DNA from 4 places in the Nocardia sp. NPDC004573 genome. Region 1 is predicted to be linked to each of the others. Evidence: riboswitches for the same ligand, from Rfam matches in the RefSeq annotation. Region 1 holds a riboswitch; each other region holds the start of a gene.

Region 1 (5,203 bases):
CTGGACCGAATTGGGCAGCACGTGCCTGGCGAGCACCGTGTACCAGCGCACGCCCGCGGCGTGGGCCGCCTCCACGTACACCGCCTGACGGACCCGCAGCACTTCCGAGCGCATCACGCGCGCGAAGTTGGCCACCAGCGAAACGCCCACCGCGACCGCCACGTTGCCGGTGCCGAAGCCGAGCGCGGTGACCAGCGCGAGCGACAGCAGCAGCGCGGGCACCGAAAGCAGCACGTCGACCAGCCGCATGACGACGGCGTCGACCACGCCGCCGATCGCGCCGGCCAGCAGCCCGAGCAGCGACCCGGCGACGAGCGCGATGCCGACGGCGGCCAGGGTGGCGGTCAGCGAGAGACCGGCTCCGTGCACCATCCGGGTGTACAGGTCGCGTCCGAGATTGTCGGTGCCGAACCAGTGTTCGGCGCCGGGGCCCTGCAATTTCTGCGCGGGCACGCCGGTCAGCGGGTCGCCGCCGGCGAAGACCGACGGTGCGAGCGCCCACCCCAGCGCCAGCAGTGCGACGGCGCTCGCGACCAGCACGCCCGCGTTCCCGCGCACCCGCTTCCAGCTCACGGTGGGCCGCCGCAAGCCGGGCAGCACCGCGCGGCGCTGTTCCTCGGTGACGTCAACCACGAATCCACACCTCCTCGGTGAACGGCGCGCCGTTCCCCGATCCGGCGGCAGGGCTGACGAAAGTGACGTCAGGCACGGATGATCGCCTCCTCGGCGGTGTCGGCGGCAGCCTGCTCGGACTCGCCGCTCACGGCCGGGGAGCGGGCGGCGATGCGCGGATCGAGCAGCGGATACAGCAGGTCGACCGCGAGATTCACGCTGACGAACACCACCGAGGTGAGCAGCACGATGCCCTGTACCACCGGGATGTCCTGCGCCAGCACCGCGGTCTGGGTCAGCCTGCCGACGCCTTGGCGCGCGAACACCGTCTCCACCACCACCGATCCGGCGAGCATGTTGCCGACCAGGACTCCCGCGATGGTGAACGCGGGCACGCTGGCCGGCCGCAGCACGTGCGTGCGTTGCACCCACCAGCGCGATCCGCCCTTGGCCAGCGCCACGTCCACGAACGGCTGCCGCCAGGTTGCTTCGAGTCCGGCGGTGAGCACCTGCGCGATGACCGCGCCGATCGGCAGGGCCAGGGTGAGCGCGGGCAGCACCGTGCCGGCGAACCCGTGCCCGCCGAACGCGGGCGCCAGCCGCAACTGGAACGAAAACACCTGCAGCAGGAGCAGTCCCGTCCAGAAGGTCGGCACCGCGACGCCCAGCGACGGCAGCGCGGCCAAGGCGTTACGCAGCCACGGCCGCCGGGTCTGGGTGGCCGCGACCGCCAGCGCCACGCCTCCGGCGACCGCGAAGAGCAGCGCCGCGCCGGTCAGTGCGAGGGTGGCGGGCAGCGCGTCGCCGATCGCGCCGGTGACCGGCTGCCCGGTGGCGATGGAATGTCCGAGATCGCCGCGCGCGGCGTGCGCGAGCGCGGTCCAATACTGGTCCCACAGCGGCCGATCCAGTCCGTAGCGAGCCTGCAACTCGGCGATGGCGGCCTTGTCCACCGGTGTGCCCGAGCCGCCGCCGTCGGCCGCGATCGAGACCGGGTCGGCGGGCAGCAGGTAGAGCACCACGAACGAGAGCGTGAACGCCGCCCACAGCACCCAGACCGCTTGCAAGGCCCGCAGGGCCAGATAGCGTGCCATGGCTAGCGTCCGCTCAGCCAGGTGTCGAAGAACTGCAATCGCGCCGAGGCTTCGAACTTCAGATCCCGCGTGTTCGCGCCCGCCCCGATCGCCTGGGACAGCTCGACGGTCGGAATCTGCAGTCCGGCGTCGAGCACCTGTTCCTGCGCGGTACGGATGAGCCTGTTGCGTGTCGCGGTGTCAGTGGTGCTGACCTGGCCGTTCAGCGCGTCGTCCAACGAGGGGATGGGGCCGCGCGCGTTGAGATTGCGGCCGTCGAGGCCGAAGGACGTGCGCAGGATGTCGCCGTCGGCGCGGGTGGTGTTGCCGTAGGAGGTGTCGAAGTCCTTGCTGTTCTGCCGCGCCGTGGTCTCGGCCACCGATACCAGGTCCAGCTTCAACTCGACGCCGACCTGCCGCAGCTGCTGCTGCACCAGTTCGAGGATCGCCTGGTTGCCCGCGAACACCTGGCTGAACAGCACCGAGAACGACAATCGCGCACCGTTCTTCGCCCGGATGCCGTCCGCGCCGGGGACCCACCCGGCTTGGTCGAGGATGGTGCGCGCCTTCGCCGGGTCGTAGGCCAGGCGTGCCGAGAGGTCGGTGTAGCCGGGGGTGGTGCCGGCCAGCGTGCTGGTGGCGGGCTTGAACTGCGGGCCGAGGACGGTGTCCACCAGTTGCCTGCGATCGATCGCGGGCAGCAGCGCCTGGCGCACCGCCGGATCGCGCAACGGCCCGCGGGTGACGTTCGGCTGCAGACCGAACGGCACGCCCGGGTTGGCGGTGCTGAGCACCCGGCCGCCCGCCGCCTCGATCTGCGGGGCGTCCTGCGGCAGCGCGTCGCTGATCGCGTCCAGCTGCCCGGAAGCGAGGCTGCCGGTGCGCACCCCGGATTCGGGCACCACGGTGAACTCGATCTTGTCCAGGTAGGCCTCGCCGCGGTGGGCGAACACCGCCGAACCCCAGCGGTAGCCGGTGCGCTTGACCAGCGTCGCCGAAGCGTCCTGGCGGTAGGCCGCGTAGGTGAACGGTCCGCTGCCCACGTTGTCGCCGAGGCAGCGCTGCTCGGCCGGCTCGGCCGTGGTCACGTCGGCCTGGATGCCGAGCGCGGCGGTCGAGGACGCCTGCAGGAACGGTGCGTTGGGCTTGCTGAACTCCACCCGGACGGTGAGCCGGTCCACGGCCGTGGTGCCGACGTAGCCGGTGAGGTAGCTGCTGCCCAGCGGCGCCTTGCCCGAGCCGAGCTTCACGACCGAGTCGAAGGTGTTGCGCACTGATTCGGCGGTGAGCGGCGTGCCGTCGCTGAAGGTGACGCCGTCGACGAGATGGAAGGTGAAGACCTTCGCGTCGGGGCTCGCCTCCCAGCTCTGGGCCAGCCACGGCTTCAGCTCGCCGGTGGCCGGGTCCTGGTCGGTCAGCGAGTCCACGATCTGCCGGGTGACGTACAGCGTCTGGTTGGTGCCCGCCTGGGCGGGATCCGAGCAGGTCGGCGCCTGGGACAGGCCGTAGCGCAGGGTGCCGCCGGGCTGGGGCGGGCCCGCGTCGCCGCCGGGCGCGGCCGAATCACTGCCGCAGGCGGCCACGGTGGTGGCCGCGGCGAGCGCGCAGGCCAGCGCGACGATTCGGTGACGGGTTCGGGTCACGGGGCAACTCCAGATACTTCGGTGCGGGCGAACGGCTCGCCCTGGGCGGGGTGTGTCATCGGCTCAGCGCTTCTTCGGCAGTCCGGGCGGGTTGATCCGCGATTCGGTGACCGTCTCGCTCCGCAGGCCCCAGCGGTCGATCACCTGCTGGTAGGCGCCGTGCTCGATGGCGTGGGCCAGCGCGTGCTGCACGGCGGTGATCAGCCCGTTGCCCTTCTTGGTGTGTGGGCGTCGTGCCGGAATGGGCGGACGCGGGGACGGGGCGGCGGCCTGGTCCGGCTCCATGGGCGCGCGGGTTTCGGGGGCGGCGTCAGGTGCCGTGGACGCGCTCACGACGGGTCCTCGATGATCACTTCGTTCCTCCATCGATCCCGGCGGAAGCACCCGCACCCGGTGACCGGGGGGTTGCTGCGACGTCGACGAGCCAGGTCTCTCGGTCGCTCTGGATGGTTGGCGCCGAACCCTCGGCAACGAATGTCGGGGGCGAGCCGAATCATGATGCCCAGCAAGGGAAGGCCGGAACAAGGGAAGTAATCAGCGTGAGCGTAGACCTTGCCGACGCCGATGCCTCGGATCTTGGGAGTAACCAGGGATACGCTGATCGCTCGCGGGCGGCGTGGGGCCTGGTCGCGTCGCGGAGGCGAGCGTGCGGTGGCGGGATCCGGCGGCCCGATGCAGCATACGACTATCGCCAGCGCCGGGGAACGCCGGTCGGGCACGCGGAAGTTCGTTCCGGGCAAACAGGACTCGCCAAGAAATTGCTATGCCAAATCCGGGCTGTTGGAGGCGTTTGCCGGAGTACTGTGCCCCTCGATCGTTCCGCCGATGAGGAGGTTTCGTGACCATATTGCGCCGTCTGACCCAGTTGTCCGCTGTCGCGACCAGTTCCATCGTCTTCGCGCTCGCCGGCCCGGCCACCGCGTTCGCGGCTCCGGATGCCGCGCTTCCCGCGTTCTCCGAACACTCCGTGCCGGTCGCCGCCCCCGGTGACCTGTTCGGCGCCTACCAAGCCGCGATCGACGCGCTGCGCGCCCTCGGTATCCAGCCCTTCGCCTATCCGAGCGCGTCGGCATTCTGCCTCGACAACACCACGGCCGGTCTGGCTCCTGCCGTGGCGGGCGCCATCCCGGGGCCCTGGCCGAAGAACACCGTGCAGATTCCCGGCCAAGACCTCAGCGCCGTCAAAGCGGGGCAGGCCATGTTCACCTTCGTGCCCTACGGTCTCGGACCGGACGGCTCGAACACCGGGGGCATGCAGGTGGCATGGCTCAACCTGAGCACCGGCCGCGGCGGCACGGCGGCCATGGGGCCGCTGCCGGAGGTCGCCCGCTCGATGATCCCCGCGGCCGTTCCCGCGGACCTGCGGCCCGCGGCCGAGCAGGCGATCCGGGACTTCCTGGTCGCGTCCCTCCCGATGGGTGGGGTGCGCGCGGTCCCGGTGGACACCGGCAAGGGCACCGTTCTCGCCGCGGTATTCGGCACGGTGCACAACGGCGCCAAGTCCTGCATGTTCTTGCCGACGGTCGGAATCACCGCGGTGCCGTGAGTTCCGCGGGCCGCGGCGCGGCCGCTCAGGTCAGCGAGCGACCTTTCCAGCGCGCCGTGCCGCGGCGACGGGCCCGATGCGAACGCGCCCACAGCAGCAGATACGCCGCCACCGACACCGGATGTGCCACGGCGGCCGCCACATCCGCGCGGCTCACGGGGCCGCCGGTTTCGGTCGACCGGGCCAGCAGTCGCCCGGCGACGGCGGCGAGCCAGCCGATCAGGCCGATCCGGCGGACCGCGCCCCGGCCGACGATCGCCGCCACGGGCGGCGACCAATATGCAAGCGCCGCAACGAGTCCCACCGCCGCTCCACCCGCGATCGTGCCG
Region 2 (5,203 bases), on a different contig from region 1:
AAGTCCGCGTCGAGGTCGCTCGCCTCCGCGCCGAGGATGGCGTCCCACAGTCCGGCGACCCACAGGGCCGTGCCGGTCAGCTCGTTGTCGTCGTCCTCGGCGGCGTTGGGCAGCGGCCACGGCAGCGCGTCCCGGTCGACCTTGCCGGAGGTACGGGTGGGCAGCTCGTCCACGACCGCGAGCCGGGGCACCAGCGGCGCCGGAAGACGCTCGGCGAGGACGGCACGCGCGGCCTTGGCATCGAAGTCCGGGCCGGGCCCGGTCAGATAGCCGACCAGAAGCTTGTTGCCCGCCTTGGTGGTTCGAATGGCCGCCGCCGCGCCCGTGACGCCGGGCAGATGCTGCAGGGCGTTGTCGATCTCGCCGAGTTCGATGCGCCGCCCACCCAGCTTGATCTGATCGTCGGCGCGGCCGAGGAAAACGAGGCCGGCGCTGTCGTTGCGCACCAGGTCGCCGCTGCGGTACGCGCGCTCCCAGCCGACGGAGGCCAGTGGCGCGTATTTCTCGGCGTCCTTGACCGGGTCGAGATAGCGCGCCAGACCGGCGCCGCCGATGACCAATTCCCCGGATTCACCCTCGGCCACCGGGTTACCCGCCTGGTCCACCACGACCAGGTCCCAGCCGTTGAGCGGCAGGCCGATCCGGATGGGCCACCGGCCGTCCAACCGTGCGGCGCAGGCGACGACCGTGGCTTCGGTGGGGCCGTAGGTGTTCCACACCTCGCGCGCCGAATCGCCGCTGCTCGCCAGACGCTCGGCGAGTTCCGGCGGTACGGCCTCGCCGCCGAAGATGAGCAGGCGCACCGCCTCCAGGGCCTCCACCGGCCAGGTCGCCGCCAGGGTCGGGACGGTCGAGACCACGCTGATCTCCCGCCGCACCAGCCAGGGACCGAGATCCGCGCCGGTGCGCACCAACTCGCGCGGGGCAGGCACCAGGCAGGCGCCGTTGCGCCAGGCCAGCCACATCTCTTCGCAGGACGCGTCGAACGCGACCGAGAGCCCCGCGAGCACCCGGTCACCGGGACCGATCGGAGCATCGCGGAGGAACAGGTCGGCTTCGGCGTCGACGAAGGCGGCCGCGTTGCGGTGGGTGACGGCAACGCCTTTCGGCGTGCCGGTGGAACCGGAGGTGAAGATGATCCAGGCGTCGTCGCCGGGGCTGGGCAGTGCCGACCAGGTTTGCTCGCGCTGTTGCTCGGCCGCGCGGATGCCCGCGGCCGTGGTCTGGATGCCCGCCGCGGTCACGATCGCGGTGACCTGCGCCTCGCCGAAGACCAGCTGCGCGCGCTCGTCCGGGTCGTCGGCGTCGACCGGCACGTACGCGGCGCCGGAGTACAGGACGGCGAGGATGGTCACGTAGAGGCCGCGGGTGCCCGAGGGCATGCGCACGCCGACCCGATCGCCCGGTCGCACGCCCGCCGTGGCGAGACGGGCCATGGTCTTCTCGATCTCGACGACCAGCTCCAGATAGGACAGCACCACCTCGCCGTCATCGATGGCGGGGGCGTCGGGATGGGCGAGCGCCGTCGCGGTCAGGATGTCGACGAGCGTTCTCGGTTCGGGTGCGCGGTCGCCGCGCGACAACGGGCGCGCCGGCGCGTCGACGTCTGTCTCGAGCATGGTGCTCTGCGCACCTCCCATCGACTTGCCTCACACTTCCCGTTGTTGTGTCATATCTGGGTTACCAAAGGGCAAACGCCGCGTTGGCCAGTTGTCCACGGTACCCGGGGTTGTCGTCGTTTGTTGTTCACCGGACTGGCCGTCGGATCGGCCGGTCGCGTGCTCGTTGTTGCAGGTGGGCCGGGTATTTGCCGCTCCGGCAGGGCAACTCGCTGGTCGGGGGTTCGCCTTCGGGTTCGCCGGGAGATCGCTGAATCGAAAGTGTGATTCCGCTCATCGAAGCGGACGTGAACTACCCCCTGTGTCCGGGCTCGCGGCGACGTATGTTTCAGCCGGTCGCGGAGGGAGTCCGAGCAGCCCGACGCCGATCGGATCGGTCGGCCCAAGCGGATCCGACGAGGGCGCCAGGAAGTCACGCCGCGCGGAATCGCACTCGCGTCGGGGTCGCAGCGGCCCCGCGGTAACCGCCGAGCGAACCGCGCGGGAGTATGCCGTCCGCGCGGCCCCCGGTTGCCGAGCGACGCGACGAATCCCGCGGCGGGCGCGGCTCGCGTGTCATCGTGGGGGTGCTTGTAATGGCTCGCGCGCGGTGGTTATCTCCACGCGGTGCTCGTGCGGACTCGGGGTCCAATGTGGTTGACAGTGCCGGGGCGCGTCTGCCACTCTCGGGTCAGGTCATGAGTGCCAGCGCGAAGCCCCGGCTTGCTGGCCGGCAACCCCCCTCCGCGGTGGGGTGCTCCGGGTGACGACCCGGCCGCCGCCCGACCGGGCGCGGCAAGCGCGGACTCGATGAATCATTCGATCGCGGGTCCTCTAGCCGACGGGATTCACGTGATGACTACTGCTGTCGACAACACCTGCGCCGCACTCGCCCGAGTCTCCGGTGACGAACTGCGCGTGCCCTTGGTGCAGGGCGGAACCGCCACCTACGCCAACTTCGACTACGCGGCAAGCGCGCCGGCATTGGCCCAGGTCACCGACCGGGTGCAGCAGCTGCTGCCGTTCTACGCCAGCGTGCACCGCGGCGCGGGATACGCCTCCCGGATCTCCACCGAGTGCTACGAGGCCGCCCGCGGGTCGGTCTCCCGCTTTCTCGACGCCGCCGACGATCAGGTGGTGGTCTTCACCCGCAACACCACCGACTCGCTGAACCTGCTCGCGTCCTGCGTCCCCGGCGACACGGTGGTGCTCGACATCGAGCACCACGCCAACTTCCTGCCCTGGACCAGGCGAGGCAGGCGCGTGGTGCAGGCCGCCGACACGGTCGAGGAGACCATCGGCAGGCTGGTCGCCGAACTGTGCAGCAGGCCCGCCGCATTGCTCGCGGTGACCGGTGCGTCGAACGTGACCGGCGAGGTGCTGCCGCTGGAGCGGCTGGCCACCATCGCGCACCAGTGCGGCGCCCGGATCCTCGTGGACGCGGCTCAGCTGGCGCCGCATCGGCGGATCAGTCTGCGCGACACCGGGATCGACTATCTGGCGTTCTCCGGGCACAAGCTCTACGCGCCGTTCGGCGCGGGTGTGCTGGTGGGCAAGCGGGATTGGCTCGACGCGGCGCGGCCCTATCTGGCGGGCGGCGGCGCGGTCCGCGAGGTGCGCACCGACGAGGCCGAATGGGCGCAGGCGCCGCAGCGGCACGAAGCCGGATCGCCGAACGTGCTCGGCGCCGCCGCGCTGGCCGCCGCCTGTGATGCGCTCTGTGCCATCGCCGCCGAAACCCTTGTCGCGCAGGAACACCGGCTCGCCGACCGCCTCCGCGACGGCTTGGCCGCGATTCCCGGCGTCCGATTGTTGCGCATCTGGATCGACAGCCTCGACTCCGTCGGCATCGTCGCGTTCACCCTCGACGACTTCGCTCCCGGCCACGTCGCCGCCTATCTCTCCGCCGAACACGGCATCGGCGTCCGCGACGGGCGTTTCTGCGCCCACCCCCTGCTCACCCGCCTCGGCTTGGACGGCGCGCTGCGCGCCAGCATCGGCCTCGGCACCACGTCCGCCGACGTGGACCGCCTGATCGAGGCGATCGCCACCCTGGCGCGCACGGGCCCCGCCTGGGATTACGCCGCCGAGAACGGCGTCTGGAACCCCACCCCGGAAACGCGTCCCTTCACCTCCACCGCCCCCACCGGCGCGGCTCCCTGCCTCGTCGGCTGAGGACGCCCGGGGTCAGTCGCCGAGGGCGGTCGGCCGGTAGTAGCGCCCGTTGTAGTACAGCAGTGGCGCGGCGGCGGGCTTCTCATCGGTGTTGTCGTGGACTCGGGTGACCAAGCCGACGACGAAGGTGTGGTCGCCGATGGGGATCAACTGGTGCACGGTGGCGCGCAGCCAGATGGGAGTGCCGTGCAGGACCGGTTCGCCCGTGTCGAGTGTCGTCCACAGGCTGCGGTCGGTGAAACGCTCCTCGGCGGTCCGGGAGAACCGGTGGGCCAGGTGCTGCTGGTGTTCGCCGAGGAAGTGGATCACGACGGACGCGGCGTCCAGCATGGCGGACAAGCTGGAGGAGGTGTGCGCGATGTTGAACGACACCAGCGGCGGGTCCAGCGACAGCGAGGCGAAGGAGGTCGCGGTGAAGCCGACCGGCCCCCGTGGCGAAGTCAACGTGACGACGGTGACGCCGGCCGGGTAGTGGCGCATGGAGGCGCGATATTGCTCCGCGGTGATGCCGCTCAGATCATCGGGGACCCGCAGATCCGTCTCGGGTCGTGGTGCGTCGGTCACACCACGAAACTACGCCCCACCCCGGTCGGCGAGTGGCGGCATACGTTGCCCGACCGTCGGCACAACGCCGGACCGGCGACTCGCGGGCACCGGCAGCGGGGTACGCGCCCGACGTGATTCGCGCGAGTCAGTCGACGTCGATGGGCAGCCCCGCCGTGATTCGCAGCAACTCCGGAAACGAGGTGCGGAAGATGGTGTTCGGATGCCCGCCCGCGGCCCAGAGCTCCCGGTGGCGCGCCAGCGCGTTGTCCACCCAGGTAGGCAGATTGGTCGGGTGGCCGACCGGTGCGACACCGCCGATCGGCTGGCCGGTCGCTCGGCGCACCATGTCGGCGGAGGCGCGGGTCAGTGTGCCCTCCAGGCGCGCGCCGGTCTTCGCCAAGTCGACCTGATGCGCCCCCGAGACCAGCAGGAGCACCGGGTCGTCGTCGAGCAGGAACACCAGGGATTTCGTGATCGCCCCCACATCGACGCCGAGCGCTCGCGCGGCGTCCGCGGCGGTATGCGTCGGCTCCGGCTTGGCGACGATGAGACCGTGATGACCTCGGGAGATGAGGGTATCCGCGACCCGGCAGGCGACCGGTGGCAATGACGACCTGCGCATCTCACCAGGGTAGAGCGAGTGCGGGCGGTATGCCGGGCGAGTCGCGCGGTCCGTTCAGTATTCCGGGTAGCCCTCGGGCGGCCCGAGCATTCCGGCGATCCGCGCACGGGTGATGCGCGCGAGTTCCGTCACCACGCGCGCGGAGACCGGTTCGTGCGCAACGGCTTCGAAGGCCCGCTCGAGATCGCGCTGGGACAGTGCGAGCAATTCGACGTCCGCCATGGTCAGCAGCGCGTCGTGATCCGGATAGGGGCGGGCGTCG
Region 3 (5,203 bases), on a different contig from region 1:
GCCCGCAGGGAAGGGCAGGAACGCGAAGCCCGCCTTCAGCGCGGAGTAGCCCAGCGTGATCTGGAAGTAGTAGCTCAGGAACAGGAACATCGCGAACATCGCGATCGGGATGAGCAGCGCGGCGAGGAAGGCGCCGCCCCGGTTGATCTCACCCGGAATGTGCAGCGGCAGCAGCGGGTTCGACGAGCGCCGTTCGATCGCGACGAAGGCGGCGAGCAGGACCAGCCCGGCGACGAGCAGCGCCAGGGTGCTGCCTGCCAGCCAGCCGTCGTCAGCGGCGCGGCTGAAGCCGTACACGATGGCGATCAGGCCGAGCGTCACCGTGACGGCACCGGGCACGTCGTATCCCCCACTACGCGGCGCGGGCACGTCCTTGGCGACCCAGGCCAGCGCGCCGAACAGCGCGATGAGCGCGATCGGGGTGTTGACCAGCAGGCACCAGCGCCACGACGCGTATTCGGTGAGTGCGCCGCCCGCGATCAGGCCGAGCGCCGCGCCACCCGCGGAGATGCCCGCGAACACGCCGAACGCGGTGGCCCGCTCACCCGGTTCGGTGAAGGTCACCGACAGCAGCGACAGCGCCGCCGGGGCGAGCAGCGCGGCGAACGCGCCTTGCAGCGCGCGCCCGGCGAACAGTTCCGCGCCGTTCTGCGCGAGGCCGGCCAGCGCCGAAGCGCCCGCGAAACCGATCAGGCCGATGATGAAGATCCGGCGCCTGCCGAGGTAGTCGGCCAGCCTGCCGCCCAGCAGCAGCAAGCCGCCGAAGATCAGCGTGTAGGCGGTGAGCATCCATTGCCGGTTGCCGTCGCTGATGTCGAGATCACGCTGCGCGAACGGCAGCGAGATGGTCACGATGGTGGCGTCCAGCACCACCATGAGCTGGGCCAATGCGATCACTGCCAGCGCGAGCCAGCGCGCCGAACCGGCCGCTTTTTGCGGCGCGGGCACCGCCGTTGCCGTTTCCGTCACGGTCATCTCCTCGTCCTCGTCGTCCGAGCTATCCTGTCATCGAGCGACATTTGTCGTCAAGAGAAAAATGTCGCATTACGACATTTGACCGTTAAGGACAGAAAAGCAGCAGGTTGCGTTAGCATGGGCACATGCTCGAGTCATCGGCGCCGATGGGCGCGAGCGCAGCGGCCGCCCGCGCCGCGGGCGCCCCACCGACCACAGGGCTGCGCGAACGCAAGAAGCAGCAGACGAGGTTGCGCATCATCGCGGCCGCCTTGGATCTGTGCGATACGCAGGGCTTCGACGCGACCACGATCGAGCAGATCGCCCACGTGGCGGACGTCTCACCGCGCACGATCAATCGCTACTTCGACAACAAGGAGGACATCGTCCTCGGCCCGGTAAAGGACTTCGGCCGTACCATCGCCGAGACGCTGCGCGAGCTGCCCCGCACGGGCAACGAACTCGAGGCGTTGCGCACGGCGTTCCTGCACGTGGTCGATCGAGCCGCCGCGGCGGGCGACGCCGATCCGCTGTCGTTCCGCCAGTTCCAGCAGATACAGCGCATCCTGCGCAGCAGCCCGTCGGTCAGCGCGCGCAGCATGGAACACGCCGACGACAAGAACACCGCGATCGCGGCGGTGGTCGCCGAGCGTCTCGGCACCACACCCGACGCGCGTCCCGTGCGGCTCATCGTCGGCACCTGGCAACTCATCGGCCACATCGGCATGGAATGCTCGGACGACACATTCCTGGACGAGGACCTTTCAGCCGCGGCCAGGGCGGGCCGCGCCGCGTTCACCGAGACCTACGATGAGTTCGTCCGCGCCTGCTGCGGGGCGCCGGGCGCCGCGGACCGGTGAGTTCGACGGAGGATTTCGGGCGCTGACCGCCGCCGGTTATGATGCCGGGCAGGTCATGAGTACCAGCGCCAAGCCCCGGCTCGCTGGTCGGCAACCCTCCAGCCGCGGTGGGGTGCTCCGGGTGATGACCTGGCTCCCGAGAGCCGGGAGCAAGCGCGTAACAGGAGGTCGCCGGCATGTGTTGTTGTTCGTCACCCACACACCGCTAACCCCTGCTGTACCGGCGAACACCTGCTTGGGAGCAAACCATGAGTGAATTCACCGCGCCCGGGGCCGAGCCCGCGCAGTGGTCTTTCCGCAGCGTGGACATTGCGGATGCGCACGCAGGTTCAGCGACGGCGGCGACGTGACCGTGGGTACCGAAGCGAACGCACGAACCTCCGGCGTCGCCCTGCCCCCTCCGGATGGGCGGCTCGGCACCATCGCCATCGGGGACGTGCGTCTGGAGAACGGCGCGGTCATCCCGGACGTCCACTTGGCGGTGCAGCGCTGGGGTGAACTCTCGCCCGGCCTGGACAACGTGGTACTGGTCGAACACGCGCTGACCGGCGATTCCCATGTCGTCGGCAAGCCCGACGACGTGCACCCGATGCCCGGCTGGTGGGACGGCATGGTCGGGCCGGGCGCGCCGCTGGACACCGACGAATGGTGTGTGATCGCGACCAACGTGCTCGGCGGCTGCAAGGGCAGCACCGGGCCCTCCAGCCTCGCCCCGGACGGAAAGCCCTGGGGCGCGAGGTTTCCCGAGATCTCCATCCGCGATCAGGTGACCGCCGAGGCGGCTCTGTTCGACCTGCTCGGCATCGAGCGGCTCGCCGCCGTCGTCGGCGGGTCGATGGGCGGCATGCGGGTGCTCGAGTGGATGGTGGGGGCGCCGGAGCGGGTCGCCGCGGCACTGGTGCTCGCGGTCGGCGCCCGCGCCACCGCCGACCAGATCGGCACCCAGACCACCCAGATCGCGGCGATCAAGGCCGATCCGGACTGGCAGGGCGGCGACTATCACGGCACCGGCCGCGCCCCGACGACGGGCATGGCCCTGGCCCGCCGGATCGCGCACCTGACCTACCGCACCGAATTCGAGCTGGATCACCGGTTCGAGAACAAGCCTCAGGACGACGAGGACCCGTGGCACGGCGGCCGCTACGCCGTGCAGAGCTACCTCGACCATCAGGCCGAAAAGCTGTGCAAGCGTTTCGATCCCGCCACCTACGTCCTGCTGACCGAGGCGATGAACCGTCACGACGTCGGTCGCGGCCGGGGCGGCATCGAGGCGGCGCTCGCGGCGACGCCGGTGCCGTGCGTGGTCGGCGGCGTCGACTCCGACCGGCTGTACCCGCTGCGGACCCAGCAGGAACTCGCCGATCTGCTGCCCGGCTGCGACGGGCTGGACGTCGTGCACTCGCGCGACGGGCACGACGGATTCCTCACCGAGGCGGCGGCGGTGTCGAAGCTGCTGACCGAGACCATGCGCCTGGCGCGCGCCGTGGTGCGGCCCGAACGCTGAGCGGTTCGGCCCGGCCGTCGATCGCCGCACAGTGCCCGGCGGCGTTCCGGGCGCTGTCCGCGTCGCCTTGCGCTCAGAGCGCCGCGCGCCGCCGCGCGGATTCGATCAGGTTGATGTTGGTTTCGATCCATTCCCGCAGCGCGGCGATCGGCGTGCGCAGACTGTGGCCGAGTTCGGTGAGCGTGTAGTCCACCCGCGGCGGGATGGTGGGATGCACTGTGCGAGTGACGAATCCGTCGTTCTCGAGTTGCCGCAACGTCTGCGTCAACATCTTCTGGGAGATCCCATCGATGCGGTGGCGCAGATCGGTGTAGCGCAGGGTGCCGTCGGCGAGCGCGTCGATGATGAGCACCGTCCACTTGCCCGCGATGTGGTCGAGAATCTCCCGCGTCGGGCACTTCGCGGAGTACACGTCGGCGGGCAGGCCGGAGCTTTCGACATAGGTGGACACCTATTGGAGTGTAGCGCACCGATTAGTGCCTTCTTCCTAAGAGAGTGTGACTCTCCGATAGTTAGAAATATGGAAACGCAAACACTTTCGGTGGCCGACGCGATCCGCGGGCGTCGCACGGTGCGCCACTACCGCTCCGATCCGGTGGCACCCGAGCTGATCGAGGAGTTGCTCGAGCTGGCGATGCAAGCGCCGAGCGCATGGAACATGCAAGACCGGTCGATCGTGGTGGTGACGAGTGAATCCGGCCGCGCCGCGCTGTCGGAGGCGGCGTTCGGTCAGCCGCAACCCACAGAGGCGCCGGTGGTGCTGGTCTTCGTCGCCGATGCCGCCGCCTGGCGAGCGGCCAACGCCGACATCGCCGAACTGGCCGGCCGCAACGGCGCGTGGAACGCCGAGTTCACCGCTATGTTCGACGCGCGCGCCGAGTACCTGACCTTGGAGCGGCACGGGCTGCTACGGGAGAACGCCGTCAAGAACGCGATGATCGCCGCCACCTACGCGATGCTCGCCGCCACCGGTCTCGGATTGGCCTCGGCACCGATGAACGGCTGGGACCCCACGCTCGTGAAACAAGCCATCGGCATCGGCGACCGCGACGATCTCGCCATCGCGGTGCTGGTCACCATCGGCTACAGCGACACCGTCCCGCCCCACCCCGGGCGCCGCCCGCGCGCGCGAACTGTTTTCGCCGAGCGATATCCCGCTGCCCGCTGATCGCCAGGGCGGCCCGGCCCGGCCGGGTCGCCCGCGCCTCAGCCGACGCCGAGCGTGTTGATCGTGGCCGCGAGAAACAGGATGCTCGATCCGAGCAGGGTCAGCGCGCCGACGTCGAAGGGCTTGCTGCGCACCGCGAGCAGCCCCACCCGCGCGGTCGGCAGGCACAGCCGGAACGCCGCCGCCAGCAACGTCGCCCCCCCGAAGAAGAACGCCCCGCGCCGCCACCGATCGGACGCGACGAAAACCACCGCCACCACGATGACCAGCGTCACAACCACCATCGGCAGATGGGAACGCAAGAACTCCGCCCCCGGACTGCGTCGCCTGGCGACAGGCATGTCGGCATCGGTCACGCCCCGATTCTTGCAGACCTGCCCGCGTCCGGTCCGCCGGAGGTTCCGCGAGCTTGGCTGTCGCGCCCATGGCGACCGCCTCGATGGCGACGGCCGATGGTGACTCCGGTCACTTGGGCCGGGTTCCACTCCCGGCCACCTGGGCGCTTACCTGAACGTGCGGAACTGGTGTCGAAAGTGCGTACTTGTCGTCGTCGCGGGCTGAGCAAACACTCGGTCGTGGTCAGGAAGCCGTGAGCCCTACGGGCACAGCGCGCGAGGGGAGTCGCATGAACGATCGGACAACCGCGGTGACCGTGCTCGGCACGGGTTCGATGGGTTACGCCCTCGCAGAGGCTCTTCTCGCGGCGGGATATTCGAC
Region 4 (5,203 bases), on a different contig from region 1:
GGGCTCAGCGCCGGACCGGTGTGGCGCATCAGCGTTTTCACCGGGCCGTCGATGTAGTCCGCGGCGCCGAGGATCGCGCCGCCGAGCACCCGCCCCTGGCCGTCGATGTGCTTGGTGCCCGAGTAGACCACCACGTCGGCGCCGAACTCGAAGCCGCGTTGCAGCAGAGGAGTGGCGAACACGTTGTCCAGCACGACTTTCGCGCCCGCCGCGTGCGCCAGCTCGGTCACCCGGCGCACGTCGACCAAGGTCTGCATCGGGTTTGCGGGCGTCTCGAAGAACACCGCCTGGGTGGGCACCGACAGCGCCTGTTCCCACTGTTCGAGGTCCTCGCCGTCGACGAAGACGGTCTCCACGCCCCAGCGCGGCAGGATCTCGTTGCACACCACGAAGCACGAACCGAACAGGCTGCGCGCGGCGACGAGCCGGTCGCCCGCGCCCAGCAACGCGCCCAGCGCGGTGAACACCGCGGACATGCCGCTGGCGGTCGCGAAGCACGCCTCGGCGCCGTCGAGCAGGCGCATCCGCTCCTCGAACATGGCCACCGTCGGGTTGCCGTAGCGGGAGTAGACGAAGTGTTCGACCTCGCCGGTGAACGCGGCCTCGGCGGCCTCGGCGCTCTCGTAGACGAAGCCGGAGGTCAGATAGAGCGCCTCGGCGGTCTCCTCGAAACCGGAGCGCCGCAGCCCGCCGCGCACGCCGAGCGTCGCGGGACCGACGCCGTCGGGCAGCGGCTTGTCGAACGCGCCGCCGGTGATCACGACTGCCGCCAGGGCAGTCCGAGGGCACGCCAGCCCGCGCCGCCGCGATGCCCGAATTCGTCCAGCGGACCCTCGAAGCCCTCGAGCACGTTGTAGGAGGTGCGGTAACCCGCCGAGGTGGCGGTGATCGCCGCGCCCACGGAACGCTGACCGGAGCGACAGAGGAAGACGACGGGAGCGTCGGGGTCGTGACCGTCGAGCGCCTGCTTCAACTGCTCGACGAACGCCTCGTTGCGCGCACCGGTGGAATCGACCCATTCGATCAGTACGGTCGGCCGGTCGATCGAGCTCGTGTCGGGAACGCCGACGAATTTCCATTCCGCTTCCGTCCGCACGTCCACCAGGACGGCTTCGGGATTGTCGCGCAGCAGTTCCCACGCCTGCTGCGGAGTGATGTCACCGGCATAACTCATGTGCACCTCCTGCGAATCCGCACTTGCCGCGCCCGGGACCGAGGCGCCGCCAGGTCGTCACCCGGAGCACCCCACCGCGGAGGAGGGTTGCCGACCAGCAATGCCGGGGCTTGACACTGGTTCTCATGACCTTCGACTGAGATTGCACCGACCCGGGTCACCCTGTCAAACGGTGGCCGGGACCGTGCGAGCGCTCAGGTGCAGACCAGCCACTTGCCGCCCGACCTGGTGAGATTCCAGGTCGACGTCGCCTCCCGGCCGCCCACCGTCGTGGTCACGGTCGCCTTCCCGCGGTCGCCGTCCACCATGGGGTTGTCGATTTTCGTGATCTCGACCGGCTTTCCGGTGCCGTCCTGGCCCGCCAGCGGCGAGCGGCTCGCGTCGAAATCCCGGCACGCGGTGCCGGGCGGCGGCACGGCGTCGCTGCGGTTGGCGCCGTCGACGAAGTTGCGTACGGCCGCCGCGATGCGGTCGGACTGTGTGACATTTTTCTCAGCGGGCGACAGCACACCGCCGAGCACGATCGCGATCAGCACGATGGCCGCCACCACCGCGGCCGCCACGAACGGGACCACCGAGCGCTTGTCGGTCTGATCGACGCGGACGATCTCGTCCTCCGGCTGCTGTTCGGTCATGACTCGATGATCCCTGGTCGGCGCCGGTATCCAGCGCGCGGCCCCTGGCTGCCACCGCGGCGGCAGGGCGGGCAGATCGCGTCGGCCGCGATAGGTCGCACCCGAGCGGGTAAGCCACGATCGTGGCTTTCGATGGCATCTGCCGAGTTCACGCACCGACGCGGGAGGGCATCGACCATCCCGATAGAATCGCGGGACGGCGGCCTGCTGTCATAGCGAATCGGCAGCTCTTCGCCGCGGCGAACGGAGCACCGTGCAGCTACGAGCCGGCATCGCCGGCGTCCGCACCGGACGGGTGCGAGAGAGCCGGTGCGTCAACTTAGCCTAAGCTAAGCCTGACGTCCTTAATTGTTTCGACCATAAAGGTGCGCGTAAAGAGATGACCGAACAGAGTGCAGCCCGCCCGCTCCGCATCGCGATCGTGGGCGCCGGACCGGCCGGGATCTACGCCGCCGACGCGTTGATGAAGTCGGACGCCGAGGTGAGCATCGACCTGTTCGAGCGCATGCCCGCCCCGTTCGGGCTGATCCGCTACGGCGTCGCGCCCGACCACCCGCGCATCAAGGGCATCATCACCGCCTTGCACAAGGTGCTGGACAAGCCGCAGGTGCGCCTGCTCGGCAACATCGACTACGGCACCGACATCACCCTCGACGACCTGCGGGCGTTCTACGACGCGGTGATCTTCTCCACCGGCGCCAACGCCGACCGCGCCCTGCCCATCCCCGGCATCGATCTGGACGGCTCCTTCGGCGCCGCCGACTTCGTCTCCTGGTACGACGGCCACCCCGACGTCCCCCGCACCTGGCCGCTGGACGCGGAGAAGGTCGCCGTGCTCGGCGTCGGCAACGTCGCCCTCGACGTGGCGCGCGTGCTGGCGAAGACCGGCGACGAACTGCTGCCCACGGAGATCCCGCCGAACGTCTACAAGGGTCTGAAGGCGAACAAGGCCGTCGAGGTCCACGTCTTCGGCCGCCGTGGCCCCGCGCAGGCCAAGTTCACCCCGCTGGAACTGCGCGAACTGGACCACTCGCCCACCATCGAGGTCATCGTCGATCCCGAGGACATCGACTACGACGAGGGCTCCGAGGCCGCGCGCCGCCATTCCAAGCAGGTCGACATGGTCGCCAACACCCTCGAGCAGTGGGCCATCCGCGACGCCGGCGACCGGCCGCACAAGCTGTTCCTGCACTTCTTCGAGTCCCCCGCCGAGGTGCTCGGCGAGAACGGCAAGGTCGTCGGACTGCGCACCGAGCGCACCCAGCTCGACGGCACCGGCAACGTCAAGGGCACCGGCGTGTTCAAGGACTGGGATGTGCAGGCGGTGTACCGCGCCGTCGGTTACCTGTCGCAGAACCTGACCAACCTGCCGTTCGACGACCAGGCGGGCACCGTGCCCAACGAGGCGGGCCGCGTGCTCGCCGACGAGAACGCCGACGGCGCCGCCCGCTACCTGCCCGCCACCTACGTCACCGGCTGGATCAAGCGCGGCCCGGTCGGCCTGATCGGCCACACCAAGGGCGACGCCAACGAGACCATCGCCTGCCTGCTGGACGACGCTCCGGGCTTCACCCCGGCCGAACGGCCCGAACCCGAGGCCGTCACCGAGTTCCTGGAAAGCAAGGGCATCCCGTTCACCACCTGGGCCGGCTGGTACCGCCTCGACGCGCACGAGCGCTCCCTCGGCGAACCCGAGGGCCGCGAGCGCGTCAAGGTCGTCGAGCGCGAGGACATGCTGCGCGCGAGCGAACCGCACAAGGTCTGATCACACCGCGGCGCCAGATTCCGCTGCCATCGCCACACCCCCGGTGTGGCAGCGGAAAATTCGACCCTGAGGCATTCTGTACAAGTGTTCGATGCCCACCTGCACATCTTCGACCCGCGGTTTCCGCTGGCCGAGAACGAGGGCTACCTGCCCGACCCGTTCACCATCGCCGATTACCGCAAGCGCATGTCGCGGTACGACGTCGCCGGCGGCGCGGTGGTCAGCGGGTCGTTCCAGGGAACGGACCAGAGCTACCTGAAGGCCGCGCTCACCGAGCTCGGCGCGGGCTGGGTCGGCGTCACCCGGCTCGACCTGGACGCCACCGACGAGGAGATCCTCGAACTCGACCGCATCGGTGTCCGCGCGCTGCGGTTCAACCTCAAGCGGGCGGCTACCGACATCACCGGGATGACGTTGCAGGCGCTGCGCGCGTACGACCTGGCGGGCTGGCACGTCGAGGTCTACATCGACGGCACGATGCTGGCGTCGCTGCAACCGGTCATCTCCAAGTTGCCCGCGCTGTCGGTCGACCACCTGGGCATGTCCGAGGAAGGGTTGCCGTTCCTGCTCGACCTCGTCGACCGTGGAGCCAAGGTCAAGGCGACCGGTTTCGGCCGGGTCGCGATGAACGTCGCCGACACGCTGCGCCGCATCCACGCGGTGAACCCCGAAGCGCTCATGTTCGGCACCGATCTGCCCGGCACCCGCGCCGGACGCCCGTTCCGGGACTCGGACGTCGATCTGCTCTGCGACGTGGTGGGCACCGACATGCACGCGGTGCTGGAGGACAACGCGCGCGCGTTCTACCGGCTGCCCGCCCGCGAACGCGTCGTCCGCGACGATCCAGCCCCCACCCTGCCGCTGTATCGCCCGGAACCGCCGACGCTGCGGCTGCGCCGCGACGAATTGCCGGAAAGCCAGGCGGGCGACACGATTCCGTTCCCCGCCATCGAGCGGTAGCGGTCAGACCGCGAAGACACCGGCGAGCCAGACGCCGGTAGCCAGCAGCGCGCCGAAGAGTTCGATCAGCATGGACAGCCCGACGCCCTTCAACGCGTGCACCGTCGCCTGCCACGCCTGCCGATTGGCGCGCAGCCGCTGGAGTTCCGAAAGGTACACGCCGAGAACGAAACCCAGGAACAGGCCGACCACCGGAATCACGAAGAACCCCACGACGCCGAGCACCGCGCCGAGGAACAGCGACCGATTCGACACCCCCGCGTCCTTCATCCTGCGGCCGGGCCAGGTGTATTTGACGACGCCGGAAATCACCAGCAGCAGTGCGCTGATCGCGAAAACCGTCCAGGCCGTGGCGCCTCCGGTCAGGAAAGCCCAGACGGCGATGGCCGCGAAGATCAGGATGACACCGGGCAGGATCGGCACCACGATCCCGACCAGTCCGACCAGAATCGCGAGGCCGGCGAGAAGGTTGTACCACCCCTGATCAGACAGCGCTTCCACACGTGCAGCCTAGAGCCGGGCACCGGCCAGGGCGAGCTGTAGCGGCGCGACGTTATTGTCATACTGTCAATACATCCCTCCCGGTCCCGTCCGGGAGGACGCACCGGCCACCGGTGCGCTGGATCAACGACGAACCGAGGTAGGGCGTGAGTACTCCATCCACCGCCG

What was found. Region 1 has a riboswitch for S-adenosylmethionine ahead of ACWEKR_RS15035 (hypothetical protein). Riboswitches for the same ligand answer to the same signal wherever they lie in the genome.
Region 2: linked by a shared signal. The riboswitch ahead of ACWEKR_RS21720 (aminotransferase class V-fold PLP-dependent enzyme) and the one ahead of ACWEKR_RS15035 (hypothetical protein) in region 1 are both predicted to bind S-adenosylmethionine.
Region 3: linked by a shared signal. The riboswitch ahead of metX (homoserine O-acetyltransferase MetX) and the one ahead of ACWEKR_RS15035 (hypothetical protein) in region 1 are both predicted to bind S-adenosylmethionine.
Region 4: linked by a shared signal. The riboswitch ahead of ACWEKR_RS11675 (rhodanese-like domain-containing protein) and the one ahead of ACWEKR_RS15035 (hypothetical protein) in region 1 are both predicted to bind S-adenosylmethionine.

What each region holds. Positions count from the first base shown of each region.
Region 1 is NZ_JBSGDA010000008.1:47,201-52,403, reverse strand. It holds gene ACWEKR_RS15050 (ABC transporter permease) at 1-558, opposite strand, end outside; gene ACWEKR_RS15045 (ABC transporter permease) at 702-1,706, opposite strand; gene ACWEKR_RS15040 (ABC transporter substrate-binding protein) at 1,709-3,328, opposite strand; gene ACWEKR_RS15035 (hypothetical protein) at 3,392-3,661, opposite strand; SAM riboswitch class I at 3,688-3,781, opposite strand; gene ACWEKR_RS15030 (hypothetical protein) at 4,167-4,874, shown strand; gene ACWEKR_RS15025 (glycosyltransferase) at 4,900-5,203, opposite strand, start outside.
Region 2 is NZ_JBSGDA010000014.1:46,605-51,807, forward strand. It holds gene ACWEKR_RS21715 (Pls/PosA family non-ribosomal peptide synthetase) at 1-1,619, opposite strand, end outside; SAM riboswitch class IV at 2,293-2,406, shown strand; gene ACWEKR_RS21720 (aminotransferase class V-fold PLP-dependent enzyme) at 2,454-3,773, shown strand; gene ACWEKR_RS21725 (flavin reductase) at 3,786-4,337, opposite strand; gene ACWEKR_RS21730 (YbaK/EbsC family protein) at 4,465-4,941, opposite strand; gene ACWEKR_RS21735 (2-oxo-4-hydroxy-4-carboxy-5-ureidoimidazoline decarboxylase) at 4,996-5,203, opposite strand, start outside.
Region 3 is NZ_JBSGDA010000009.1:215,563-220,765, reverse strand. It holds gene ACWEKR_RS17265 (MFS transporter) at 1-975, opposite strand, end outside; gene ACWEKR_RS17260 (TetR/AcrR family transcriptional regulator) at 1,101-1,814, shown strand; SAM riboswitch class IV at 1,866-1,976, shown strand; gene metX (homoserine O-acetyltransferase MetX) at 2,161-3,318, shown strand; gene ACWEKR_RS17250 (winged helix-turn-helix transcriptional regulator) at 3,392-3,769, opposite strand; gene ACWEKR_RS17245 (nitroreductase family protein) at 3,839-4,486, shown strand; gene ACWEKR_RS17240 (DUF3017 domain-containing protein) at 4,525-4,827, opposite strand; gene ACWEKR_RS17235 (NAD(P)-dependent oxidoreductase) at 5,112-5,203, shown strand, end outside.
Region 4 is NZ_JBSGDA010000006.1:41,874-47,076, reverse strand. It holds gene ACWEKR_RS11680 (O-succinylhomoserine sulfhydrylase) at 1-761, opposite strand, end outside; gene ACWEKR_RS11675 (rhodanese-like domain-containing protein) at 758-1,174, opposite strand; SAM riboswitch class IV at 1,189-1,305, opposite strand; gene ACWEKR_RS11670 (Rv0361 family membrane protein) at 1,369-1,809, opposite strand; gene ACWEKR_RS11665 (FAD-dependent oxidoreductase) at 2,189-3,574, shown strand; gene ACWEKR_RS11660 (amidohydrolase family protein) at 3,659-4,534, shown strand; gene ACWEKR_RS11655 (DUF456 domain-containing protein) at 4,538-5,035, opposite strand; gene ACWEKR_RS11650 (CaiB/BaiF CoA transferase family protein) at 5,182-5,203, shown strand, end outside.